2 linked regions of the Pseudobacteriovorax antillogorgiicola genome follow. The protein of the gene in region 1 interacts with the protein of each later gene in a pairwise test. Links are inferred from orthologs where the notes say so. Each region holds a gene or a part of one and is shown in the gene's direction. Other genes may lie near its edges.

Region 1 (5,293 bases):
CTCCAGCACCATCGACTGTCGTCGCATAGTATGTTGGTACGCCTAAGATCTGGTCGATAGGCTGATCAACGTGAGGAATGGACTTCTCAACAGGGCGGCGCACACAGGCAGCCGTCGACGCCATCACAGCGCCTGCACTAAAGAGCCGCATGAAGTCCCTACGGTCTACCGCAAGTTTCTTCTGGTCGGCTTCCTGACCGTCGCTTCCTTCCCCAAGCTCCGGCACAACTTCTTCTATATTAGAGTAGTAAGGCCCAGGCACGAGTTCCTTGGCGGGAGCCTCAAAGGGCTGGTCACCATGCAAGAAGGCTTCTTTTTGCTCTTCCAGATGGCGGAGATCGCGATCGTTACTCCTCATATCGGTAAATACTCCCTTGTAATCGATCAGAGCTTTGTTGCTCGGTCTTTATTAACGTTATTAGTAGTGACAAGTCTCGCAGCTAACAGGGGCTTCATTCGTAACGTGACAATCGATGCACCAGCCCATCTGCAACGACTTTGCTTGAGAAACGGTTCCCATTTCCTTGACGTTTCCGTGGCAGAGGAAGCAGGCTTCACCATCGTTTTCAGCAAACTCTTTCTCGTAGTTTTTGGCTAGCTTATCACTAAGAACGTGAGGTTTATGAGCGAAGCGAACAAAGTCTGGCATATCGTGAACCTTGGTCCAAACGATAGGCTCTTTCTTCTGGTATTTATCGGTGAGATATTTGATTGGCTCTTTGTCTGTAGCAACGTAGTTATGACACCCCATACAGACATTCATGGATGGAATCCCTGCCCATGACGAACGCCTTGCCGCGGAGTGGCAGTACTGACAAGGAATTTGCTTCTCGCCAGCGTGTAGATCGTGAGGGAAGTCGATCGGTTGTTCGGGGTGGTAACCGACATTATCTACAGTATCACCTGGCGTCCACCAATTCGTCCAGAAGTGATAACCAGGTTGGCAACCCATCTGGAATAATAGAATTGCCAAAACGGAAAGGCGTTTCGCCGCATGCGAAACACGGGTGCTAAAACAAGCCAATGACAGCCTCCTTCAAAAGGAAAATTTGTTGAGAACTATTCCATTACGCCGGCGAACGAAAGGATGGCGAATATCTCAGTGGCCCTCTTGTTATCATAAATAAAAAAAGGCGCCAACCTTTTATAGGTGATAAACCAAAGTCTTAGCTAGGTGAAACTACCCCACATTTACCTGCTAATTTCGACACCATCCCTTGGTTTGTTTGGCGTCGTCATTGTAAAATAATTTCTGGCGAACCGTCCACATTATAAAGAAAAGCGCCGTAGCTAGATTCGTTGGAATATGCAACAAATGAGGCCAGGATAACCTGTTGAAGGGGGACGGTTTATGAACGGGGAAACATTTCAGCTCAAAGCAGACTTCCAACCGATGGGCGATCAGCCAGTCGCCATCGATACGCTGACCGCTGGTGTCCAAGAAGGCAAGAAACATCAGGTTCTGATGGGCGTCACAGGTTCTGGTAAAACCTTTACCATGGCCAACATCATCGCTCGCACTAAATTGCCCACACTCGTGATTGCACCTAATAAAACCTTAGCAGCTCAGCTTTTTACTGAACTCAAGGAGCTATTTCCAGAAAATGCCGTTGGCTTCTTTATTAGTTACTATGATTACTATCAGCCCGAGGCCTATATTCCGGGCTCGGATACTTATATAGCTAAGGACGCTTCGATCAATGATGACATCGATAAGATGCGTCACTCCGCTACACAAGCCCTGTTTGAACGACCCGACTCCATCATTGTCGCTAGTGTGTCGTGCATCTATGGTATGGGCTCTCCCGCGTCCTATGCCAAACTATGTATCAAAGTTGCCGTTGGTGATGAGATCCCTCGCAACGACTTTTTAAAGCGCTTGATTGAGATCCAATACTCACGAAACGATATGGCTCTTCAGCGGGGTACATTTAGAGTCCGTGGCGATGTTGTGGACATCCTGCCATCCCATCAGAAAGATCACGCTATTCGCGTAGAGTTTTTTGGCGATGACGTGGAGTCCATTACCATTGTCGATGTCCTTACCTCTAAATTAGTGAAGAAGGTCGACGCCCTTTCTATCTATCCTAATAGCCACTATGTCACCGAACGAAGTGACATGCAGTCGATGGTAAAGGAGATCCTCCACGATCTAGGGGTTCGACTCCGAGAGCTGCGAGCCCAAGACAAACTGGTCGAGTACCAAAGGCTAGAACAGCGCACCATGAATGACGTAGAGCTTTTAGAAGAACTTGGCTATTGCCCCGGTATCGAAAACTACTCGCGCTACCTCACCGGCTCCCCTCCTGGGCACCCCCCTCCAACCTTACTTGACTACTTCCCTGAGAAGTTTCTAACGATCATCGATGAAAGTCATGTTACAGTCCCACAGATTGGAGCCATGTACCGCGGTGATCGAGCCCGCAAGGAGAATCTTGTAGACTTCGGGTTCCGCCTCCCAGCAGCACTCGATAACCGTCCTCTGAAGTTTGATGAGTTTTTGGAACGAGCCCCACTCATCATTCATGTTTCGGCGACTCCGGGGAACTACGAACTTGAGCAAACTCAGAACAAGTTTGTGGAACAGATTATTCGTCCAACTGGCTTGATCGATCCTGAAATCACAATCAAACCAGCTAAAAATCAAGTCGACGACTTGCATAGCGAGATCCGTCGCACCATTGAATCCGACGGCCGGATTCTCATCACGACTTTGACCAAACGCATGGCCGAAGACCTAAGCTCTTACTACTTAGATTTGGGGGTGAAGGTCAAGTACCTTCACAGCGATATCGATAGCCTCGAACGCTCAGAGATCTTGCAGGACCTAAGGCGCGGTACCATCGACGTGTTGATTGGAATTAACCTCTTGCGGGAGGGTCTCGATCTACCCGAGGTCAAGCTAGTTGCAATCATGGACGCTGATAAGGAAGGCTTCTTGCGATCTCGCTCATCCCTGATCCAAACTGTCGGACGTGCCGCCCGAAATGCGGAAGGCCGGGTTATCTTCTATGCAGATAATATAACAAAGTCCATGCAGCAATGTATCGATGAAACCCAGCGGCGCCGTGAAATTCAAATGAGCTACAATACTGAGCATGGAATCGTGCCCGAAACCATTCAAAAAGCCATGCGTCCAGGGCTCAGGGAGATTTACGGCCTTTCCAGCGACGAAGGAGACAAACCGAAGGCCAGTGCTGATACCCTGGTCAAAGAGCATAATATCCACAGCGTCAAGGCCTTGGAAACTCTGATCAACAAGAAGACCAAGGAAATGAAGAAAGCTGCTGCCGACCTGGAGTTTGAAAAGGCTGCTGAGCTACGTGATACCATTGCCGCCCTCAAGGATCGACTGCTGGTGCACGGAGACCTGAACTAGATGAGCTTAAGAGAGAAGATCGAGCACTTACCTAAGTCTCCCGGCGTCTATTTCATGAAGAACTGCAAGGGAAAGATCATCTACGTCGGCAAGGCAAAGAACCTCAAAAGCCGGGTTAGCTCATACTTTCAAAGTCGCGACCAACATATCAAAACCAGAGCATTGGTTGACGAGATCAAAGACTTCGACCTCATGATCACAAAAACCGAAGTCGAAGCCCTGCTCCTCGAACGCAGCATGATCCGTCACCATCAACCCTACTACAACATCCTTTTGCGAGACGATAAGGAATACCCCTTTGTTCGGGTTGATTTCAACGACCCCTGGCCGAGAATTCAGAAGGTTCGAAAGCGAAAGGATGATGGTGCTAAGTATGTTGGCCCATTCGGGAACGCTGGCGTTTTGAACGGCATGTTGAAAACTGTTTTCCGGGTTTTCCCCCTGATTCGCTGTAGCCCCTACGAGTTCAAGAATGCTAAGCGCCCTTGTAACTATTATCACATGAAAATGTGCTTGGGGCCGTGCGTTCTGGATGTCAGTCGCGACGAGTACGTGGCTATGGTGAGGCAGGCCCTCGATCTTCTTGACGGCAAGAACCGGGACGTCAAGGCAGAGATTCGCAAAAAGATGTTTACCGCTGCTCAAGATGAAAAGTTTGAACAGGCAGCAAGGTATCGAGATCAGATCACACTTTTGGAGAGTATAGGCCAGCACCAAGCTGTTGTGGTGAAAGACTATGAAGACGCAGACGCAATCGGTAGCTACGAGAGCGCCGGCACTATGACCTTCAATGTGACGATGGTGAGGAACTTTGTGGTGATCGCAAGCGATAGCTATTCAGTAGGAGCTTCTATTGATGGCCCCGAAGAGACATTGGAATCATTTCTCCTTCAGTACTATCACAATCGAACGGTACCCGATCACCTGATTCTGCCTTTGAAGCTAGAAAATCCCATCGACCTTGTCGAGGCCCTGTGCGTCGATCAGGAGACGACTGCCAAGTTTGTTAGCCACGGCCGTGGTGATGCCAAGGACTTGCTAGAGCTTGCTAGCCGCAATGCCAGATTTTACTTTGATCAAAACCAAAACCTCCAGCTAAAGCAAAAAGCTGAACTAGAGATCTTGCAGTCAACTCTTCAACTGGATCGCATGCCCCGGCGCATGGAGTGTATCGACATCTCCAATATGCAAGGCTCAGCTATTGTCGCTTCGGATGTTTGCTTTGTTGATGGTAAGCCAGCCAAAGACCTCTATCGACGCTACAACATCAAGACAGTGAGTAACAAGAACGATGACTTTGCCAGTATCCGCGAAGTCGTGGAACGCCGTCTCGAACGAGGTGTACGCGAAGACGATCTACCCGACCTGCTCGTCATCGATGGTGGCAAAGGTCAGCTCAATGCCGCCTTGGAAGCTGCTCAATCATTTGCAGGCCTCTCCCTTCCCATCGTGGCACTGGCCAAGAGTCGCACAGATCGCTACGGAATCAGCGACAAGGACTACAAACCCAGTGCCAGCAAAGAGCGGATCTTTATAGCCGGACAAGAGTATCCCATCGAGCTTCAAGAGGGCAGCCCCGCCCACCGCCTGATGACCAGGATTCGTGATGAAGCCCATCGCTTTGCTATTACCTTTCATCGACAGAAGCGACAGAAGTCGAGTCATGCAAGCATTCTCGATGAAGTGCCAGGTGTTGGCCCCGTCTTGCGCAAGCGTCTGATACAACAGTTTGGAGATGTAGATGGTATCCGTCGCGCTAGCCTGGAACAACTCCAAGAAGTTAAAGGCCTCCAGGAGAAAACCGCAGTAGCACTTTATACCCTGCTTAAGAGCGACTCAGACAAACCCTCATAAAGTAGCTTAGGTATCGATGAGCCCATTCCGTGGCTCAGCACATCGAAATGCTTCTATATT
Region 2 (5,712 bases), on another replicon or contig:
TCCACCTGTTATGAAGCCAGAAATAATGGTCTGGATACTTGCGGACTGCTTTCTCGACTTCCTTGTTAAACAAGACTGAGTGATCGAGAATATCTTGCTCGGTATTATCACTAGTCTCAAGGTTGATAGCCGGCATCACTTCCAGAACATGCTTGCCTACCGACTTGCGGTGCATAAAGGCAGGAACAATCGGAGCTTGTCGGCGTTGCCAAATGGCAGCAAAGCTGGTGTTCGTCTTGGCTGGAGTCCCGAAAAAAGGTAGTCTCGGCTCCCCCGGACGTGCCTGATCCATGACAAACCCAACGATCTCATTGCGATCTAAGATATCGACTATTGCCTTGAAGCCATCGCCTTTCTTTTGTCTTTTGACCCACAAGAACTCATTGTGCTCACGATTCTCCTCGACAAAACGATTCATCCCTCCACCACCAACCTTTTTGACCAGAACGTGGGCTGGAGCAATGTTTCTGGTGATGTAGGAACCCATAGCCTCCCAATTTCCAAGGTGGAAGCACAGTATGTAGACCCCCTGCCCCTGCTCTAAGGCTTGACGGAGATTCTCCTCTCCTTGAATATCTACATTGGCAGAAATGTCATGGTACTTGGATCGGATAAACTCAAAGGCTGTCAAGACGAAGTTCTTATAGGAATCACGAGCTATAGCCAAACGTTCGTGGGGTTCATAGACGTCCCCCAGTGCAATCTCTAAGTTTTTTACGACCAAAGCCCGACGCAGGCGCAAGATGTCAAAGCAAAGGGTGGCAAGGCCACCTGCGATACGATCCAGCCAAGAAGCCGGAACAGCAGAGAGGAGTGCAGCAAACAAAGACATTACAACGTACATGGAGATCCCTCTAAAGTGTTTCGTAGGCATGACGCATGTTGGTTTATTTCACGGATTAGTCAAGTCCTTGTTGAATCCATACAAAAATATGGTATTCTACCTAGCTCATAATGGAGGCGGAGTATGACACGCAAGAAGACAGGCTTCGATGATCAACTCGAAGTTAAGGGAGCTGAAGAGCACAACCTTAAGCACATCAACCTTACCATCCCCAAACAAAAGCTCGTTGTCTTTACCGGCGTTTCAGGATCTGGCAAATCTTCCATGGCCTTCGACACTATATTCGCCGAGGGGCAAAGGCGCTACGTAGAGTCTTTAAGTTCCTATGCCAGGCAGTTTTTAGGGCAAATGGACAAACCCAAATATGAAACAATCCGAGGCTTGTCTCCCACCATATCAATTGAGCAAAAAGCTGCCAGTAAAAACCCACGGTCCACTGTGGGAACTATCACTGAAGTTTATGATTATTTAAGGGTCCTCTACGCTCGCATTGGCATTCAACATTGCCATAAATGCGGTGAAGAGGTTGGCCGTGGAGACCCGGAATCCATGGCCAATCAGATTTTAGAGCTGGAACCGAAGACAAAAGTTTTACTCCTTGCTCCCATTATCGAAAATCGAAAGGGGGAGCACAAAGATTTGCTTGAGGAGCTGAAAAAGGAAGGCTATCTCCGTGTTCGCGTCAACGGTGTCGTCAGCAACATCGACGATGTACAAGCTTTAACGAAACATAAGAAGCACACCATCGAGGTCGTGGTTGATCGACTAGCCATCAAGAAGCGAGCCCCTGAGTTTCGTACCCGCCTCCGAGATTCTGTAGAAACTACTGTAAAACTTGGCAAAGGCCAGCTGGTGGTGCATGTCGTCGACGGTAAGGACATGCGCATGAGCGAGGCACGGAGCTGCTGCGGCTTTGCCTTCCCTGAACTTGATCCACCCTTGTTTTCCTTCAACTCCCCCCAAGGGATGTGCACCGACTGTAACGGGCTTGGTACGGTGATGGCCATGGACCCCGACAAATTCATTCCTGACCAGAACTTGAGTATCCGCGAAGGGGCCGTTGTACCCTGGCAGAACTACTTTACCAATGGCGGTGAAGATAAGGGCGGATCGTGGAGTAAGGAGCGCTTCCTAGCGATGGAGACACAATGGGGAATAGACTTTGACACACCTTGGAAGAGTCTACCTAAGAAGCAAAAGGATTTGATCCTCCATGGTGGCGATAAGACTCTCACCATCTCTTGGGAAGGAGAAAAGAGTGCCGGTACTTGGACGCACGAGTACGAGGGGCTGCTCCACAGCTATATGCGTCGCTACTTGAAGACTAAGTCAGACTCCATGAAAACCTGGTATCAGAAGTATATGTCTTCAAGTCCTTGCAGCAGCTGTCAGGGTATGCGATTGAAGGACGAGGTTTTGACAGTCTTTGTCGCTGAAAAATCCATCATGGATATCTGCGCTTTATCCATCGAAGACGCGCTCAAGTTCTTCAAGAGCCTGAAACTCACGGGCAATCAACAACTCATTGCTAAAGAATTGATTAAAGAGATCATCAACCGACTTGAGTTTTTGGTGAACGTTGGGCTTGGTTATTTGAATATGAATCGCCACGGGCCAACCTTATCCGGTGGCGAGGCTCAACGGATACGTCTGGCATCTCAGATAGGTTGCGAGTTGACAGGTGTCTTATACATTCTCGATGAGCCGTCTATCGGGCTTCACCAACGTGATAACCGAAAGCTGCTGCATACCCTTTGCAAGCTCCGCGATTTGGGTAATTCCTTGATCGTCGTAGAGCACGACCAGGAGACCATTGAAGAGGCTGACTACGTTGTCGATTTCGGCCCTGGGGCCGGGGTAGAAGGTGGACAGATTACAGCACACGGTACACCAGCCCAGATCAAGCGAGCACGGACTTCAGTTACAGGCAAGTATCTCAGTGGCAAGCTGAACATCGAAGTTCCTGAAGAGAGACGTCATGTGACGCCGTCTAGTCCGCGAATTAGAATCATCGGCGCCAAAGAAAACAACCTGAGAAATATTACCGTCGATATTCCCTTGGGAGTCATGACTGCAGTAACTGGAGTCTCGGGTGCAGGCAAATCGACCTTGATCAATCAAATCCTCTACCCCGCTATTGCTAAGAAGCTCCATCATAGTGAGCGAGCTGTGGGCTCCCACGATAAGATCGAGGGTATCCAGCATATCGATAAAATCATCAACATCGACCAGAAGCCCATTGGCCGAACCCCTCGAAGCAATCCAGCTACGTATACTAAGGTATTTGACTTGATTCGAGACTTCTACGCCTTGCTTCCAGAATCGAAGCTGCGAGGCTATAAAAAAGGCCGTTTCAGCTTCAATGTCAAAGGAGGCCGGTGCGAAAACTGTCAGGGAGATGGTTCTATTAAAGTCGAGATGCACTTCCTTGCAGATGTTTTCGTGCCTTGTGAAGTTTGCCAAGGCCGCCGCTTCAATGATTCGACCTGCGAGATTTTGTACAAAGGACGTTCCATTGCAGATGTGCTAGATCTTTCGGTGGCCGAAGCCTGTGACGTTTTTGCCAACCACCCTAAGATTCTCGAAGTCTTAACCACCCTTATGGATGTCGGTCTGTCCTATATCAAGTTAGGTCAATCGGCAACGACGCTTTCCGGAGGAGAGGCCCAACGAATCAAACTCGCTCGCGAGCTTGCGAAGCGCGACACAGGCCGAACCCTGTATATTCTGGACGAGCCGACCACTGGCCTTCATTTTCATGACATTGCTCAGTTGTTGAGGGTCTTACAAAGATTAGCGGACAACGGTAATACTATCGTGATTATCGAGCATAACCTTGATGTTATTAAATGCGCTGACTGGATCGTCGATATTGGCCCTGAAGGCGGACACCGTGGTGGCAAGCTGGTGGCCCAAGGGACACCTGAGAAAGTAGCAAGGTTGAAGCGATCTGTGACTGGGGAATATCTGAAAGATTATTTGTGAGCTGCTGTAGTACGACCAAGCTTGCGGAAGACCCGATCGATAATAAGCGTTCTCTGCTCCAAGGGAACTTGTTGAAAGCCACGATTAAACTCCTCTATGAGGACGTCGTACTTTCCTTTTTTTCCAGCGAGGTAGAAATCAACTCTCATATCCTGAAATGAAATGATATTGAGCTTCTTAAAGGCTTTTGGGTGGTCGAGCTTCAGAAGCTTGGCCGTTTCTAGATTCAGGGCTATGGCGGATATGCGTTTTTTCAAGAGCCTTTCCAGGTTCACCTCATGACTGCCATAAACCAGATCCACCAAGCCTTTTCTTACCTTACCCTCCAACGGCTCCGGGAAGCGGAAGCCTAGCTTTGTTCCCACTGCTTTACCATGAAGTTTGACGAGAGCGTCTTTTTGGAACTTATCCTTCTGACGAGTTATCAACCCAATATAGCTGTAGAAAATCGGTGCTGAAAACTGAAGTGATTTCCGTCGCTCCGGAGTTGAAATAATCCCAGCTACTAAACCTCGACCCAGTGTTGCTTCGGCGAGAGCTCTTTTAAACGGCAGAACTTGAAACTGCGACTTAATCCCTACCCGATCGAATGCAGCGCTGATCAAGCTTGGAATGATTCCCTCAACGGTTTCTCGACCATCAACTCCCGAGATGGGCAGATTGCCAGGATAGACATAGACGGTTTCACCTTGGACAAGCGATGCCCAGAACCCCCAAACAAAGAAACAAAGATACCTCAAAGTTTGTACCTACCACGCATAATAGTCAGGTTAAGATATTCTGAGTATAGACTATCACTAAACCTGTGAATACACGAAAGAGTCCTGTATGGGATTGCCGATGGTGTGTAGGACCAGCCCTACAGTGGGCAGACAATGACTTCGTAATTTCAATAAGTTACGTTCATGGAACGGCTGTTGCAAAATCCATAGTAGCGGGCGAGCTGCTCGCAACCCTTAGACGCAATGCAGGAGGAATCAGTATGACTAGCGAAGAACTTATCAAGAGTGTCGAGACGACGCTAGACGAAGCCAACAGTCGTGTGGCAGAACTATCAAAAAATATCGCGACTAAATTTGACGAAGCAACTGAAGCGAGCAAAACGAAAATTACCGGCACCATCGCGGATCTTAAAAGCAAACGAGACATCGCGGAAGAAAAGCTAGAAGAACTCCGAAACTCTTCAGCGAGTGCTTCTGAAGATGTCAAAATTGGGGTCAAGTTTGCATGGGACGACCTGAAGACCGCTGTAAATAGCGCAAGCGAAAGATTCTAAGTCGGATTCGTTTCGATTTTAGATCTGTATACTTTGGAACCTAAGCTAATTTCGAATAAGGAGCCTAAATTATGACTATGGCACTTAATCACTTTCAACCTAAACCATCCGATAAAATCGGTCAGGACAGCAAACGATTGGCTACGGCAAAGGTCCTCAACCAAGTGCTTGCCGATTCGTTTGCCATCTACACCAAAACGCTAAATTACCACTGGAATGTGGAGGGTGGCAAGTTTATTGGGATTCACGAACTCACCGATAAGCAGTATCATAACCTGTTTGAGGCGATCGATGAAATTGGGGAACGTATCCGAGCCCTAGGATTCTATACGCCAGGTTCGATGAAAGCATTCCTGGACCTAACCACAATTGTCGAAGCTGATGCTGGTGAGACCAATGCTCAGACCATGCTCGAAGATTTGGAACGGGATCATATGCATATTGTCTCAAAACTTCGAGAGGGCGTGGCTATTGCAGAACAAAATAATGACTCCACCACCGCCGATATGCTCAGTGAGAGGAGTGAGTTCCACGAAGAAGCAGCCTGGATGCTTCGTAGTTTAAGCAAGTAACTTTTCGAAGCTCATGGCCGTAGTTTGTACTGAGG

What was found.
Region 2: the proteins of uvrB (region 1) and uvrA interact in binary tests that used the Escherichia coli proteins (3 or more experiments, as listed by UniProt). The link is inferred for Pseudobacteriovorax antillogorgiicola from one-to-one orthologs.

Annotation. Positions count from the first base shown.
Region 1 is NZ_FWZT01000010.1:89,320-94,612, forward strand. What follows is about bases 915-3,865. They hold uvrB (excinuclease ABC subunit UvrB), read left to right. Parts: upstream 915-1,351; coding sequence 1,352-3,379; downstream 3,380-3,865. Other genes in these bases: B9N89_RS14415 (cytochrome c3 family protein), read right to left, coding at 915-1,024; uvrC (excinuclease ABC subunit UvrC), read left to right, coding at 3,380-3,865. Outside these bases: B9N89_RS14410 (4Fe-4S dicluster domain-containing protein), read right to left, coding at 1-358; more of B9N89_RS14415, read right to left, coding at 419-914; more of uvrC, read left to right, coding at 3,866-5,233; B9N89_RS14430 (NAD(P)-dependent oxidoreductase), read right to left, coding at 5,240-5,293. UniProt on the Escherichia coli protein: The UvrABC repair system catalyzes the recognition and processing of DNA lesions. A damage recognition complex composed of 2 UvrA and 2 UvrB subunits scans DNA for abnormalities.
Region 2 is NZ_FWZT01000012.1:82,085-87,796, forward strand. The notes cover bases 660-4,029. They hold uvrA (excinuclease ABC subunit UvrA), read left to right. Parts: upstream 660-967; coding sequence 968-3,829; downstream 3,830-4,029. Other genes in these bases: B9N89_RS16330 (lysophospholipid acyltransferase family protein), read right to left, coding at 660-844; B9N89_RS16340 (substrate-binding periplasmic protein), read right to left, coding at 3,820-4,029. Outside these bases: more of B9N89_RS16330, read right to left, coding at 1-659; more of B9N89_RS16340, read right to left, coding at 4,030-4,569; B9N89_RS16345 (sll1863 family stress response protein), read left to right, coding at 4,812-5,105; B9N89_RS16350 (Dps family protein), read left to right, coding at 5,177-5,677. UniProt on the Escherichia coli protein: The UvrABC repair system catalyzes the recognition and processing of DNA lesions. UvrA is an ATPase and a DNA-binding protein. A damage recognition complex composed of 2 UvrA and 2 UvrB subunits scans DNA for abnormalities.